Regions from separate parts of the Paenibacillus sp. FSL W8-0187 genome, predicted to be linked through region 1. Evidence: riboswitches for the same ligand, from Rfam matches in the RefSeq annotation. Region 1 holds a riboswitch; each other region holds the start of a gene.
What was found. Region 1 has a riboswitch for cobalamin ahead of MKY48_RS03535 (ribonucleoside-diphosphate reductase subunit alpha). Riboswitches for the same ligand answer to the same signal wherever they lie in the genome.

Region 1 (5,241 bases):
ACCGTTGTCGTCGCCAACTTTGCCGTAGTTACGGGATTTAGCTTCGAAGAAGTCGGTCTTCGTCGCGTTAAGGGCTTCATCGGAGAAAGGCTTGATCCATGGCATGCAGTTAACGTCCACACCTTCGTAAGCTTTTTCCAGACCCATCATGGTGATGCGACGGTTCGCGATGTACTTGATGTAATCGCCCAATTCGTTCAGATCGATGCCGCGCACATTGCTGAGCGTGTAGTGGGCCCAGTTGGTTTCGAGCTCGACGGCACGGTCAATGGTGCGGTACAGGTAGTCGATGTTCTCTTTGGAGTTCAGCTCAGGGAAATCCTTGAGCAGCTGCTTGAACACTTCGGCGAAGAAGTAGCAGTGCTGGTTCTCATCACGCTGAATATAGGAGATCATCTGGCTGGTTGCCATCATCTTCTGGTCACGAGCGAGGTTGTAGAAGAAGGCAAATGTACTGTAGAAGAAGATGCCTTCCAGGATCAGGTCCGCGACCATCGCTTCGAAGAAGGATTGCGGCGACGGATTGTCACGGAAGTTCTGGTAAATGTTCGAGATGAACTGGTTGCGTTCCAGAAGTACCGGGTCATGCTTCCAGTATTCGAAGATGTCCTTCTGCTCTTGCTCCGATACGATGGAGGATAGCACGTAGGAATAGGATTGGTTGTGAACCACCTCTTGCTGACCGATGATAGCGGAGATGGCTTCGAGTGACGAATCAGTGAAGTAACGCTTCACGTCGCTGACAAACATCGTCTGCATGGAATCCAGAACAGCGAGCAGGGAGATGTTGATCTTGAAGGTACGCTGCTCTTCAGGGTCCAGGCGCGGGAACTGCTGCGCATCCTTGGACATCGGAATCTCGTCCGCGATCCAGTGGTTCAGCAGCAGGACTTTGTACAGCTTATACATATGAGGCATCCGAATGTCGTTCCAGTTCAAGATCCCGGAGCATTCACCTTCAATGACGCGAGTGGAGCGGTTGGGTGCTTCGGTATTAAATATCTTTTGCATTTGCATGCCGATTTTCTCTCCTTGTATATCATAGTAGGGCGGAAGGTTGAAGGGATCTGCTAGCCTATTCGAGGGACGGGTATCCACTCTCCAGCCGCTGTTGTCCGCCCTTTGCTTGAATGTATTTTTAAGGTTGCAAAGGGCTCCCAAAGGCGGACGTAAACTCTTCCGATTGGATACCCTTACCCTTGTAGTCTTTTATTAGAAAGCATATTCAACATTGCTTACAGCCGTTCGATGTGAGCCAAACATGCAGCGACTCCCAAAGGGAGAGCGATCCCAGCAGGCAGTAACTCACCAATCGCACGAAGTAACTCACAGTCTCTGCGCCGCATGAGAAGCGATTCCCAAGGGGAGAGCGATCCCAGCAGGCAGTAACTCACCAATCGCACGAAGTAACTCAATGGTCCCTGCGCCGCATGAGAAGCGATTCCCAAGGGGAGAGCGATCCCAGCAGGCAGTAACTCACCAATCGCACGAAGTAACTCATTAGCTTCCGCACTAAATTCCAGCGTTCCCGAAGGGAGAAAGCGTTCCTAGCCACTAAAGTAACGTAGAAGCGCCTCATTCAGAACCTAAGCACCTTGCGGGTGTCCAGAGGGCAGAGCCCTTGGGGCCCTCCCTTGGAAGGGAGGGTTTGGGTGGGTTCGAAATTAAAGGTTAGCTTGCACACGACTCGCACTCTTCAATCGTCAGCGCACGGCTGCGTACATAATAAGTGGACTTGATGCCGGCTTTCCAGGCATGCAGGTGCAGCTCCAGGAATTCCGAAGCCCGGATATCAGGGCGGACGTACAGGTTAAAGCTTTGCGCTTGGTCAACGTGACGCTGACGGGCGGCAGCCATTTTGATGGACCAATGCTGGTCAATCAAGAAAGCCGTTTTATAGTACCAGATCGTTTTTTCGGACAGATCCGGAGCCGGGTTAGCCACTTTGTAAGTGGTTTTTTCTTCATAAGACAGAAGTTCGTACAATGGATCGATGCTCGCTGTGGAACCCGCGATGATCGATGTGGAGCCGTTCGGCGCGATGGCAAACAGCCATGCGTTACGGACCCCGCTTTCTTGTACTTCTTGCTGCAATTCGCGCCATTGTTCGGTGGTTACGAACTTGCCTTCATGCTCGCCGTCGGTGTAACCGCGGAACGTGAAGTACTCGCCGCTCTCCCAGTCGGAGCCTTTGAATTTCGGATAGTGGCCTTTTTCCTTGGCCAACTCCATGCTGGATTTAACGAGCAGGTAGTTGATGTGCTCATACAGATTGTCGTTATATGCAACGGCTTCGTCGGATTCCCAGCGGATACCTTCCAGCGCCAGCAAGTGATGCAGACCGAAGGTGCCGAGACCGACCGCACGGTATTGGCTGTTGGTATATTGAGCTTGCAGAACTTCAATATTGTTAATGTCGATAACGTTATCCAGCATGCGAACCTGGATCGGAACGAGACGCTCCAGCACACCAGCAGGTACAGCACGAGCCAAGTGGATGGAGTTCAGGTTGCAGACAACGAAATCGCCAGGGATTTTGGAAATTACGATCCGGGTTTGGCCGTCTTTCGTAACCAGCTCCTCCTGCTCAACAACTGTCGGAGATTGGTTCTGCATGATCTCCGTGCACAGGTTGGAAGAGTAGATCATGCCATGCGCAGAGTTCGGGTTCGCACGGTTGACCGTGTCGCGGTAGAACATGTACGGTGTACCCGTTTCAAGCTGGGATTTCATGATGCGCTTCATAATGTCGATAGCTTGTACCGTAATGCGCGGCAGCAGCGGGCTCGCCACGGCTTCAGCATACTTTTGACGGAATTCGCCTTCGCCTTGTCCTTGATCATAGAAGTCTTCCAGGCCCAGCGGACGGCCGTTCTCGTCTTTCCAGCCCATGATTTTCTTCACTTCATGCGGACAGAACAGGCTCCACTCTTCACGTGCTTCTACAGCTTCCATGAACAGGTCAGGCAGACATACGCCGTGGAACACGTCATGTGCTCTCATGCGCTCGTCACCATTGTTCAGCTTCAGATCCAGGAAGGACAGAATGTCTTTGTGGAACACATCCAGGTAAACCGCGATAGCACCTTTACGAGTTCCCAATTGGTCAACGCTAACAGCGGTGTTGTTCAACTGGCGAATCCAAGGGATAACGCCGGAGCTGGTGTTCTTGTGACCGCGGATGTCAGAGCCGCGTGCACGGACTTTACCGAGGTACACCCCGATGCCGCCGCCCATTTTGCTGAGACGGGCGATATCCGTATTGGAATCGAAGATTCCTTCCAGGGAGTCGTCCACGGTATCGATGAAGCAGCTGGAAAGCTGGCCGGCTACTTTTTTACCTGCGTTAGACATGGTCGGCGTAGCGGCCGTCATATACAGGTTACTCATGGCCCAGTAGGCTTCTTTGACAAGGTCAAGACGCTTGTCAGCTGGCTCGTTGTGCATGAGGAACATCGCGATGACCATGTACCGTTCTTGCGGAAGTTCCATGACGCGACCGTCAAAGTCGTTTGCCAGGTAACGCTCAGCCAGTGTCAACAGCCCGATGTAATCAAACAGCAGGTCGCGGCTTGGATCGATGCATTCGCCGAGTTCTTCGATTTGTTCTTTGGTGTAGCTGGTCAGAAGATCCTCGCGATAAATGCCTTTCTGTACAAGCTCTGTAATGAGCGGGTAGAAGGCACCGTATGGTTCTTCCGGGTATGCTTTGTATCGGCGGTTGGTGGCCGCTTTTTTATATAAAGAGGTCAGAAACGAACGCGCAGCTGCAAACTTCCAATCCGGCTCCTCTTTGGTTACAAGCTCAAGGGCGGACATCGTGAAGGCGTTGCTGATTTCTTCGCCGGTAACTTGCTCACCGCGCAATTTGGCATTGACGCCGCGAAGCAGGCGCTCTTTATCGAGCATGTCCAATCCTTTTAGAGTCCGGTCGGCATAGACGGAGAGACGAATTTCATCAAAGGCGAGCTGACGGTTGTTCGGTTTAACTACGAGCTGGGGCATGAATAAATTCCTCGCTTTCTTCGGGGGAAATATGAAAAAGGACATCAAAAAAACATTTTCTAAAACCCGCGGGCAGGCTTGAAAATGTCCGTGCGCTGTGATTCGAAAATGACGTTTGCCATAAGCCCATGAATGGGCATGATGTTATGTACAGACGCAAGCTTAACGAACACTTACCTAAAACCCCGTAGGTTGGTGTCTGCTGCATATAGGCAGGTCTCCTGACTTGAGCTACTTCCCTCGGCATTGCCTCCCCTGAGACCTTGATCCGGTTCCTCGGTGGCATATGTCGTATGTGGATGGCTGATAGATCATAAACAGCCTTAGGCCCTTACAGTGGCGGGACCGTGATGGATTTACACCATGCTTCCCTATTAAGCCGGACTGCCTTATAGGTTGATCCGGCACCTACATACACTATATTTGGTTGTTGTTAATCTAATTTAACCCAATATATTGTGTTTGTAAACTATATTCTTAAAATTGAACGCAAAAAGAATTATAGCAAACGAGCGGCCATTGTGCCAGTTAAGAAACTGCCAAAAGGCCATAACATTTCCTGAATTGTGACCAAATGCGACCTTTTCTGCGCAGATACCACGTATATTATCGTTTTGACAAAATAGGATATATTCGTACGGACGAAATGAGGAAGATACACCATATCTTGTATGAAGTTACAGACAGACGGACTTTGATATGGAGGGTCAGAATTGATATGATAACTGTATCCGGGAGTTTAACGTATTCGGAAGCATTCCATATAAATGAGATGCAACGAGGGAGGTATTCAAGATGGCTATAGCGGAGGTAACGGTGATTCCGATCGGAACCGCAACAACGAGCTTGAGTTCTTATGTTGCCGAGATGCAGCGTATATTGAAACAACAGGATGGAATATCCTATGAGCTAACTTCGATGAGCACCATCATCGAGGGAGAGCTTAACATGATCTGGCGGGCGATTGAGGCTTTGCATGAAGCGCCTTTTCTGTCCGGTGCGAAGCGTGTATCGACTTCCGTGAAGATCGACGACCGCAGGGATCAAGTCTCCTCGAGCAAACAGAAGATCCAGTCCGTGCAGGAGAAGTTAGGCGGGTAATACCGCCAGTTACGGAGGATATTTCCGTAAGAATAGGACTTGCATTTTGCTGCTGAAGTATTATAATAATTTTTGTTGTTTCGTGAGGAATATCATCGAACCACATTTGCTGGTGTAGCTCAGGGGTAGAGCAAC
Region 2 (5,241 bases), 3.0 Mb from region 1:
TATCTTGCGTTGTTCGAATGTGAAGTTGAATATCGTTTTAGCACGGAAGACATGAGTGTGGAAGAAGCGGAAATTTACATACAAGATCTGTTGAATCAGCTGCCGGATGAAAACATAAACGAAATATGCAAGAAAGCATGCGCGTGGAAAAATCTCAAAATGTCTAGCGATACGGCTGATTATTCTCCCGGCTTAGAGGGAGTGTATGGAGAGGATATTTTGAAGTTTATGTCCGTAGGGGAAGTTGACCTTTATCGAAATCCTTATGATCGAAACGATAATACATTCGGAGCAATCTTGGGTGGAGGTACAGCGTGGGACTCCGAAAATGGTATGGAAATTCTGATACGGGGCAGTAAGGTTCTTGAGGTGCGCGAGTATTTAGGCTACGGCGCATATGCTATTTGGAGCGAAACCGACGAAATTGAGTGAGAAAGCGATATGAATCGGCCAATCAGTGATGTTTAAATCGTCCTGTACATCCTGTACTATCCAACGCAAAAAATGAATAAGGAAAGGAGCATAACTAATTGCTAGAGCTCTCAAGACAAGCTGTTTTCATTGACAGGGACGGAACACTTGGAGGAACCGATCGGGTTGTTTTGCCCAGTGAATTTGAGCTATTTCCACAAGTACAGGATTCGATTCGTTCACTCAGAGCCGCAGGCATGCTTGTTTGTTCATTTACGAATCAACCTGGAATTGCTCGTGGCGAAGTAACACAGGACGAATTCGAATCGGAATTATTAGCCTTTGGTTTTGATAAGATCTATCTTTGTGCTCATGAGCATGGAGCGGGTTGTCCGTGTAGAAAGCCATCCGCAGGGATGCTGATGAGAGCCGCGGAAGAAAATAATTTGGACTTAGGGGAGTGCTTTGTCATAGGGGATAGATGGACGGATATGGTTGCTGCCAAAGAAGCCGGTTGTAAGAAAGTGCTAGTGAAGACGGGAGCTGGCCTCAAAGAACTGGAAAAATATAATAACAACGAGTATTTCGGCAAATGGAAAGAAGCGTATCCTGATTTTATCGCGACAGACTTTAATGAAGCCGTTACATGGATATTAGGAAGAGGCTATAAAGGGAGGGTTCTCCATGGATTTGAGTGAAAGAAAACAGTGGAATGAAAATCACAAAAAGCTAACCCAGATAATTCTGGATCCGGCTAAGCATCAAAGTGCGGTTGACCTATTCTTACAGCAGCATCGCTTGTTACATTCATCAAGCATGAGCTACTCACCCATTGCGACCCTTGAGGATGAGTTAGTTAAAGATCTACAAGAGGAAACATCCCGCCAATATCCAGTTAAGGCTCCTGATACAAAAAACTCAATAATATGGCATATGTGGCATATCACGCGTATTGAAGACATGACGATGAGCGTGCTCGTAAATAACGATGTCCAAGTATTGCATTCAGGTCAATGGAACAAGAAACTCCACATTGATGATGTTCATTCTGGAAATGAAATGACGGAAGCAGAAATCGCTAATTTGAGTGCGGCTCTTGATATTGGTTCTTTATTAGCTTATCGAAGTGAAGTTGGGCGAAACACTCGTGAAGTCATATCCCGTTTATTGCCAGGCGACTTTAAGCAAAAAGTTGAAGCGGCAAGAATTCATGAACTTAAAGTACAGCATGCGGTTAAGGAAGAAGCATCGTGGTTGCTTGAATACTGGGGAAACAAAACGATTGCGGGATTAGTGCTCATGCCGGCGACAAGGCATATTTTTCTGCACTTGAATAAATCGATACGACTGAAACAAAGAATTCAAAAGTCCAAATAGTGAGGCTGGGATGCTATTTATTTTAACAAGGGAGGTTGTGCTAGGATGTTGTACGATTTGCCAGGCGAAGAGAATATGTCAACGATCGTGGGAATGTTATATAGCGCTGTCAGAGAGAACAGCCAACGGCTAAAGTCCATATCAGAGGGCATGGCCCAAGAGGAAATAGACTTCAAGGGACCTTGTGACAATTTCAATAGTGCCGCTCAGTTAATAAAACATATCATGTACGTCGACCTGAACTGGGTATATAGGATTAAAGGTGAGGCGCTTCCCCAGTCATTCATAGATGAATACGGCCCAATGATCGATGAACATAACAGGCTGCCGATGGTCAAAGGAATGTCTCTGGACACGCTTATATCTAAATATGAAGTTGTACTCAGTATGTTGAAGGATGTATGTACGCAGTTAACGGATGCCGATCTGGATCGCATCGTTACATTCGGACACGAGAATGAAAAGCAAGCCACCATCCGGTGGGGTTTATGGCATATGGCCGACCATAACCGTTATCATCAAGCCCATATTAATCAGCTTAGAAAGTGGTACTCTGAGCAGAAGAAGACATGGATCATGAATAAATGAATGGGAAAACCATTTCCTTGTTTGTCTTTCTGAGACAATTCACCGTATCTACGCTGCAGCGTTCGTCCCTTGGTCTGCCCGAGGCATTTTATTTTATTTGAGTTTCATTCGGTCAATCATTTTTTTAAGGTTTATATCGCCAAACGCGTCGTTTGTGCTATAATGATGTCGAATGGGCAACTATTCGCGTCATGTACAATAGAAAAAGTTATAGGTAATGGAAGTTTGGTGCAAATCCAACACGGTCCCGCCACTGTGATAGACCGAATGATCGGTCTTAAGTCAGGTCTTTTGCCTAATAACTTTGGAGAGACCAGTCATTTCGAGGCGAAAATGGCTGGTTTACAAGTCTAGTGACGTTTCTCGCCTCGCTAGGCTTTTTTTAATTGCAGCAGAGGCTGCCGACGATGTTGTCGGCCACAGCCGGGTGTTCGCCGCCGAATATATACAATGAGGTATAGCTCGCAAACGGGGAGATTCTTCAAGGACGAAGAAGCACGTGCACTATGGGGTGCATATCCCTTTTTTTTATTGATAGAGGTTGTTCCAAAAGTCCGCTTTTGATGACCGACCTTTTTAAACAGGCACTTATAAATTCGTGCCGTTAATGTGTCTGATCTAAGGACAAGTTCCGGAAGCGGTTGACGAAGATCGGAATGACGGTGTACAGTATATATGCAAAACTAAATGATAAGAAGCTGCACAATGGCGTGCATACATGATAACAAGCAAAGAGGCTTTTGAAGGGGATTTCCCTTTGAATGGCCTCTTTTTTTGTTGCAATTACTTCTTGGAGGTGCTTTACATGGATAAACTTTCGATTAAAGCCGACCTCTATATGGGGCAAGGCGCGATGGATCGTCTAACAGAGTGGCAAAACAAACGTATGTTCATCGTCACGGATCCATTTATGGTGAAGTCGGGCATGATTAACATGGTGTTTGATCGCCTGCACAGCAGTAACGAGCAATATGTTTTCAGCAATATCGTGCCTGATCCGCCGATTGAAGTCGTCACGGAAGGTGTCGAGGCGCTCTGTGCGTTCAACACCGATCTAATCATTGCCATTGGCGGCGGTTCTGCCATTGATGCCGCTAAAGCGATGAAGCTGTTTACGAAAAAGCTGCTTGACCAGCGAGATATCCCGTTCATTGCAATCCCGACGACAAGCGGGACGGGTTCTGAAGTTACGTCATTCTCCGTTATCAGCGACAAAGAAAAAAACATCAAATATCCGCTTGTATCCGATGACATGCTGCCGCAAGAAGCGATTCTCGATCCTGAGCTCGTCAAAAGCGTGCCGGACTTCATTACGGCCGATACCGGACTGGATGTTTTGACGCATGCCATTGAAGCGTATGTATCCACCAAATCCAATGATATCTCCGATGCGCTGGCGGAGAAGGCGATGAAGCTGGTCTTTGCTTATTTGCCGCGAGCTTATAAGGACGGAAATGATCTTGAGGCGCGTGAAAAAATGCATAATGCATCCTGCATCGCGGGTATGGCGTTTAATATTGCGTCTCTGGGATTGAATCATGGGATCGCGCATGTGGCGGGAGCCAAATTCAAAATTGCCCACGGACGCATGAATGCGATTCTTCTTCCGCATGTCATCGAATTTAATGCCGATTACAAGCCGGGTTACGGCAAGGAAGAAAGCAATAGAGCGGCGGTTCGGTATGCCGAAATTTCCAAAAGCTTGGGGTTATCCGCACCAAATGCCAAGAGCGGCGTCCGTAGTCTCGTACAGGCAATCAAACAGCTGCAGAAGCAATTGAATATGCCGCAAACGCTGCGCGAATGCGGTGTGGATCAATCGCTGTTTGGAGAGATGAGAGAGTCGATCGCCGAAGGCGCGCTGAAAGACGGATGCACGGCAACAAATCCACGCGTTCCTACGGCAGAGGACGTGCTTCAAATTTTGAACAAAATGTTTCAATTCTAAGATCGAGTCGAAATTTGACGGATTTCGTATTGACATCGCTTGCAATATTCAAATATAGTGAAAGTAACACAATGGCGTGTTGCATACAAATCAAAGCAAAGTGGCTTCTTAAAAATTCCGCATGGACTTTTAAGGGGCTTTTATTGTTTTTTTTGCAGGTTTTCTTATCAAAAGTGGACTTTTTGAACAACCTCTTTTAGTGTTTTCGATACGAGAGTGAGATGAGGAGTATGGAACAAGGAGCCGAGAAACAACGTGTGATTCAGGAGTATGTGCCTGGCAAACAGGTCACGCTCGCTCACATTATCGCGAACCCGAACCCGGACATTTACAAGAAGCTGGGACTCGGAAACGAAGCGCATCAGTCCATCGGCGTTATGACGATCACGCCAAGCGAAGCCTCCATCATTGCAGCGGATATCGCTACAAAGGCGGCTGGCGTACAAATCGGCTTTGTCGACCGTTTCAGCGGTTCACTCGTCATTACGGGCGATGTATCATCAGTAGAATCTGCGATCAGCGCAGTGCTGCATGGATTACAGAATATATTGGGCTTCTCGGCAAATACGAACATTACGAGAACGTAGGAGAAGCTTATGATGAAGAAAATTATTTTTGCCGGAAGTACTGGATCGGGCAAAACCACGCTGTGCCAATGGCTGCACGGTGAGGAGATTGCCTATAAGAAAACGCAAGCCGTCGAAAATTTCGATCAGGCGATCGATACGCCGGGCGAATGCATCGAGAACCGGTATTTATACAAAATGTTGTTAGTATCCAGTGTAGATGCCGATGTCATTGGGCTGGTTCAGGATTGCACGAAAGAAGACAGCTATTTCCCGCCGGCTTTTGCAACGGTATTCGCCAAGCCGGTTATCGGAGTGGTAACAAAGGTGGAACTGGCCAAGTCGCAAGAA
Region 3 (5,241 bases), 2.2 Mb from region 1:
TGATCCCCCACCATTCCCCTTCGGCAATGTGAAGGTCCACGCCTTCAAGAATCGGCACCTTGCCATATGCTTTGCCAAGTCCTTGAGCTGTAATCATGATAGACCCTCCCTGCGCCGTTTTTTGTTCCGGTATAGCAAATACGCAAAGAATGGAGCGCCTATGAATGCCGTAACCACACCAAGCGGTATTTCCGTTGGTGCCAGTACGGACCGTGCCGCCGTATCGCACCAGACCATGAATATCGCGCCGCCCAGAGCCGACAGTGGAACAATGACGCGGTAATCGGAGCCGGTGATCAGCCGGATCATATGCGGTACCACAAGTCCCACGAATCCAATCACGCCGGATACCGACACGGCTGCGGCGGCGAGCAGGGTAGCAACGATGAGCACGCTGGTCTTCAACCGATCCACATTCAAGCCCATATGGGCGGCCTGCCGTTCCCCCAGCGACAAAATATTAAGCGCCCGCGACCTGCTCCATAAGTAGATAAAACCTGCGATAAAATACGGGAAAAGGATGGCCGTATACGACCATCCACGCATGCTCAGGCTCCCCATCGTCCAGTACAGGATCTGGTTTACCGTATCTTTGGACATGACCGTCAGAAAGGAAACGACGGCGCCCAGAAACGACTGCATCACCACGCCGGACAGAATGAGCCCGTGGATCGGCAGTTTTCCTTGATCCCTCGCCAGCAGCAGAACCGCCCATAAGGTGCCTGCTCCGGTCAGAAACGCTACAAGCGGCAGCGTGTAACCTCCGGCAAAGGAATATTCCATCCCGAAAAAAATCAGGGATGCTGCGCCAAGCGCAGCACCCGAGGATACACCAAGCGTAAACGGATCCGCCAGCGGATTGCGCAATACCCCTTGAAAGGCGGCTCCGGCGACGGCCAGGGAGGCTCCTACGAGCATCCCCAGCAATATGCGCGGCAATCTCACCTTCATTAGGATTTGCTCGGATGAAGCTTCCCAGCTCGGAACGATGGAATCGCCGATTCCCGGCAGCCGGTGCAGCAGCATCGCCCCAATCTCTCTCACAGGCAGGTGCACGGAGCCGATTCCGAGACTGACAACCAAGGTTAACAGTAATAGGATGATGCCGGCCGCACCGAATCCTGCAAGTTTTTTACTCATGGATTCATCAGTTCCGGATAAACGGCCTTCGCCACTTCCACCAACCCTTGCGTCACACGGGGACCAGGACGGCTGAGCAGGTTCGCATCCACGGATATGACCTGATCGTTCTTGATGGCTTCGATCTGATCCCAGCCGCCGCGCTCCTTAATCAGCTGATCCAATGTTTTCTTGGTTGCTTCATCAACCACATCGTCCGTGTACAGAATGACGTCGGGGTTCGCAGCAATAATATTTTCCTCACTGATTTCGAACCAGCCTTCCGCATCGCCGGCTGCGTTGACGCCGCCAGCTAAGGTGATGATCTCATCCATAAACTCACCCTTGCCGACGGTCCATCCCGGAGAGAATTCCACATACACTTTCTTCTTGTCTTCATCCTTCACGGCTTTCACGGCTTCCGTAACGGTAGCCAATTCCTGCTTCATCTGATCCACGACCGCTTTCGCCTCCGCTTGACGGTCCGTAATTTGTCCGATCAGTTCGATGTTCTCCATCACGGCATCAATGGTTTTCGGATCATTGACGAACAGGGTAACGCCAAGCTCACGCAATTTCTCGGCATTCTGAGCATTCATCGAAGCCGCAAATACCACATCGGCATCGGCTGCAATAATAGCCTCTTCATTCACTTGGAACCCGCCCAATTTAGGCTTGGATTTGGCTGCTTCCGGATAATCGTCATTATCGGACACGCCAACGATTTCCTCATCCAGGCCCAAAGCGAACAGTTTTTCCGTCTCGGACGGTGTCAGGGATGCAATTTTGGCCGGAGCTTTCTCAAACGTCATTTCAACCCCGGTTGAATCCTTAACGGTCAGCGGATACGTCGTTTTAAGCTCTTCGCCGGAACCCGCCGGCGCTTCGTTATTCTGCTCTTCCTGCTGTGCAGGCTGCGTGGTATCCTTCGGCGCCGCTTCTTTGTCTCCACAGCCAATCAAGGCCAGAGCCATCAGTATGGCTACTAGAAGTACGGACCATGTTTTGTTTAATGCTTTCATCTCTTGAAATCCCCCTATGCATAATTGAGAACCTGGCGCTTTCGAGTTTACATTCCTTCAACCGATCCTTACCGGGAGAAAAACATCAATCGTCATACTCCAAAGAAAAGCAAAAATCCCTGACTCCTCGTAAACAAGGACTCAGGGATTACGTTTTAACATAAGGACATCTGGATAACCGTTCACAGATAGCGCCTTAAACTTCCGCCCACACATGCTGCATGGGTCCGGCAAACGTAATCCTCTCCTCGAAGGACCGTCATTCATTCGCCGAGGGCAGGTCTCCTGACTTGCAGGCTGTAACGACTTCTCCGCCTTCCCAAGCGCTATGGCTCAGTGGCATATGAAGAAGTCCCTGCTTCACAGTGGCGGGACCGTGCCGGACTTGCACCGGCTTCCCTATTAACCCGGCAGAAGGCAACAACGCCTTCTATCCGGGACCCTCGCAAATAATATGAATTTATGTATGTTAGGCCAAGCATGGTTTCTCTGCCCAAAATTATAGGCGATAAACCTTCCTCTTACAACCGAAAGAATCGGTCATTTCAAATGCCTTATGATACGGATTTATCCCGTTATCGCCCATTCCGCACCGATATCATACGATTTCATTTATTCGCTTAACCGCACGCCTTCCCAGCGGTCTCCATCCCATGTCAATTGCAGCTTGAGCTCCTCGCCCGGTGACACTTGCGTTTCCCAGAATTCCGTATGCGGAAGGGTAGCTGCCGCGATCTGCCGGATGACGCCCCCATGGGTGACCACAAGCACATCCAACTCGGCCCTCTGTGTCCCACAACCATAACCGGCTGCCTCTGCCTCTGCCTCTGCCTCTGCCTCTGCCTCTGCCTCTGCCTCTGCCTCTGCCTCTGCCTCTGCCTCTGCCTCTGCCTCTGCCTCTGCCTCTGCCTCTGCCTCTGCCTCTGCCTCTGCCTCTGCCTCTGCCTGCACAAGGGTATCCGGATCTTCCTCCACATGCAACAGTTCCTTCAAATCCAAATACAATCCGGTCAAGAATGCCTGAATCCGGGAACAGAACGCTTCCCAGCTCTCCCCATTTGGCGGCGCAACTTCTGCGGGGTTATCAATCCAGCGCCGATAGGAGATATCCGACTTCAAGTCCTCGTAGGTGTTCCCCTCCCAATCCCCGAAATCGAGCTCACGCAGCCGCGGATCATACTCGACACCTGGAATAAACCTGCCCGGATCTTCATCATCAGGAATAGCGGACTTTGTTGAATCCGGTAAGATAACATTCAGCGTCTGCCTGCATCGAAGGAGATCACTGCAATAGATCCGGACGAACTGCTTGGTACAAAACCTTTCCCGCAGCGGGAGGAGCTGCTGTCTTCCTTCCACCAGAATCCCCTGATCCTCGTGACCGAGATAACGGCGCTCCTCGTTCCACAACGTGCGGCCATGACGGACCAAATGCAGGGTAATCCTCATATCCATAAGCTTCCTCCTGCTGCGGCCACAAGTCCAAGCACCACGGTACCCAGTAACGTAAACAATACCGATACGCCCAGCAGCAGACGATTTGTCACCTGAATATCCTCCGCTTCAAGCGGTCGTTCGGGATCCCCCATGTAAGCCCGGAACGAGATCACGCCTTGATAGGAATTCTCGCCTCCCAGACGAATGCCCAGCGCACCAGCTACGGCCGATTCCGGGAAGCCGCTATTCGGACTGGGGTGCTTTCGCGCATCCCTTCTGACCATCTTGATCGCTTTTTTCCATTGCAGCGAAAACATCGCAGCCACTATGGTCAACAGTCCTGCGGTCAGGCGTGCCGGTATCCAGTTGGCGATATCGTCCAGCCTTGCGGATGCCCAGCCGATATGCTGGTATTTGTCGTTTTTATAACCGACCATGGAGTCGAGCGTGTTCACGGCCCGGTAGGCCATCGCCAGCGGCGCTCCCCCGATCAGGGCAAAAAACAGCGGAGCAATGACCGCATCCACGATATTCTCCGCAACCGTCTCCACCGTTCCCCGTACGATCTCCGGCTCATCCAGATGGCCGGTGTCTCGCCCGACAACCATGCTGAGCGCGCGCCTGGCCTCCGTGATATGGTCGGAGCGAAGATGGCCGTAGACCTCCAATCCTGCTTCACGCAGTCCCTTGATGGCAATCGTAGTCGCAATAAGCACGATCTCCACTCCCCACGCAAGCCAAGGATGAATCGCTGCACATAACAAGAGGAGCAGCCACGCCAGCACGAAGGAGCCACCGGCCACGATCACCGGCAGCAGAATGCCCGCCCACTTCAGGCTCTGAGCGGAAGTCGCCCAATGGCGTATCCAGCCTTCAACCCGGCGGATGGCTTTCCCCATGCCAATGACGGGATGGGGGAGCCATCTCGGATCTCCAATCAGCAGGTCCAGTACGAGCGCTGCCCAAATGACCCACACGACGGTCATATCCGGTCCTCTCTTTCGGAGACAATGCTTTCCGTAACACTCTCGTAGACAAGGCGGCCGATCATGCCGCCCAGATCGGTTGCAGTTCCGGCATAATGGTGGTTCACGCCATACGCTGCATTGCCGCTGACCCCAAGGACCATCGCGTCCGTCGTCGTTCCGGTCGCGACGGCTCCGGTTTCATGATCCTTCACGCCCAGATCATGTAGCGCCGCGGCTTTCGCTTCCGTCGCCGTCAGCATGGCGTTCACCATACAAGCCGGCGTCATCATCCCATCCACCATCAGCATGATATTAATCGTGCCCGGCTGGTAAGCGGCAAAGGTCGTACGGCTCGACCCAGCGCGGGCTGCATTGCCCACGCCGGCGGTGGTGCAGCACAGGATGGAAGCCTGTTCACTCCGCTCTTCCCGGATGGAAGCATATTTCAGTTTTACAGCCGTCATCAATCCAGCTGTAGATTCAGCCGGATAACCGTGAACAGCTATAAAGTTAGACATATCGTTCACGGGGTCGCTGCAATCATAATGCTTGTCCACATAACGATTCACGATATGATCCAAGCTTACGAATCCGCCGCCGTATATGGCGCTGCTATTGGACTCAGCTGGCTCCGGAAGCGATATCCGGATATGAGGCTGTTCCAGCTCTGATTCGAGGGACACCACCGCTCCCGG

Region 2: another riboswitch for cobalamin. It lies ahead of MKY48_RS23540 (1-propanol dehydrogenase PduQ); the one in region 1 lies ahead of MKY48_RS03535 (ribonucleoside-diphosphate reductase subunit alpha).
Region 3: another riboswitch for cobalamin. It lies ahead of MKY48_RS27150 (ABC transporter substrate-binding protein); the one in region 1 lies ahead of MKY48_RS03535 (ribonucleoside-diphosphate reductase subunit alpha).

What each region holds. Positions count from the first base shown of each region.
Region 1 is NZ_CP150206.1:798,942-804,182, forward strand. It holds gene MKY48_RS03530 (ribonucleotide-diphosphate reductase subunit beta) at 1-1,017, opposite strand, end outside; gene MKY48_RS03535 (ribonucleoside-diphosphate reductase subunit alpha) at 1,672-4,005, opposite strand; cobalamin riboswitch at 4,199-4,432, opposite strand; gene MKY48_RS03540 (MTH1187 family thiamine-binding protein) at 4,801-5,106, shown strand; tRNA gene MKY48_RS03545 (tRNA-Thr) at 5,215-5,241, shown strand, end outside.
Region 2 is NZ_CP150206.1:5,218,316-5,223,556, reverse strand. It holds gene MKY48_RS23560 (hypothetical protein) at 1-432, shown strand, start outside; gene MKY48_RS23555 (HAD-IIIA family hydrolase) at 531-1,109, shown strand; gene MKY48_RS23550 (DinB family protein) at 1,096-1,788, shown strand; gene MKY48_RS23545 (DinB family protein) at 1,834-2,376, shown strand; adenosylcobalamin (AdoCbl) riboswitch at 2,570-2,723, shown strand; gene MKY48_RS23540 (1-propanol dehydrogenase PduQ) at 3,182-4,324, shown strand; gene MKY48_RS23535 (BMC domain-containing protein) at 4,555-4,911, shown strand; gene MKY48_RS23530 (EutP/PduV family microcompartment system protein) at 4,924-5,241, shown strand, end outside.
Region 3 is NZ_CP150206.1:6,009,085-6,014,325, forward strand. It holds gene MKY48_RS27140 (ABC transporter ATP-binding protein) at 1-97, opposite strand, end outside; gene MKY48_RS27145 (iron ABC transporter permease) at 94-1,140, opposite strand; gene MKY48_RS27150 (ABC transporter substrate-binding protein) at 1,137-2,141, opposite strand; cobalamin riboswitch at 2,399-2,601, opposite strand; gene MKY48_RS27155 (histidine phosphatase family protein) at 2,754-3,596, opposite strand; gene cbiB (adenosylcobinamide-phosphate synthase CbiB) at 3,587-4,564, opposite strand; gene MKY48_RS27165 (adenosylcobinamide amidohydrolase) at 4,561-5,241, opposite strand, start outside.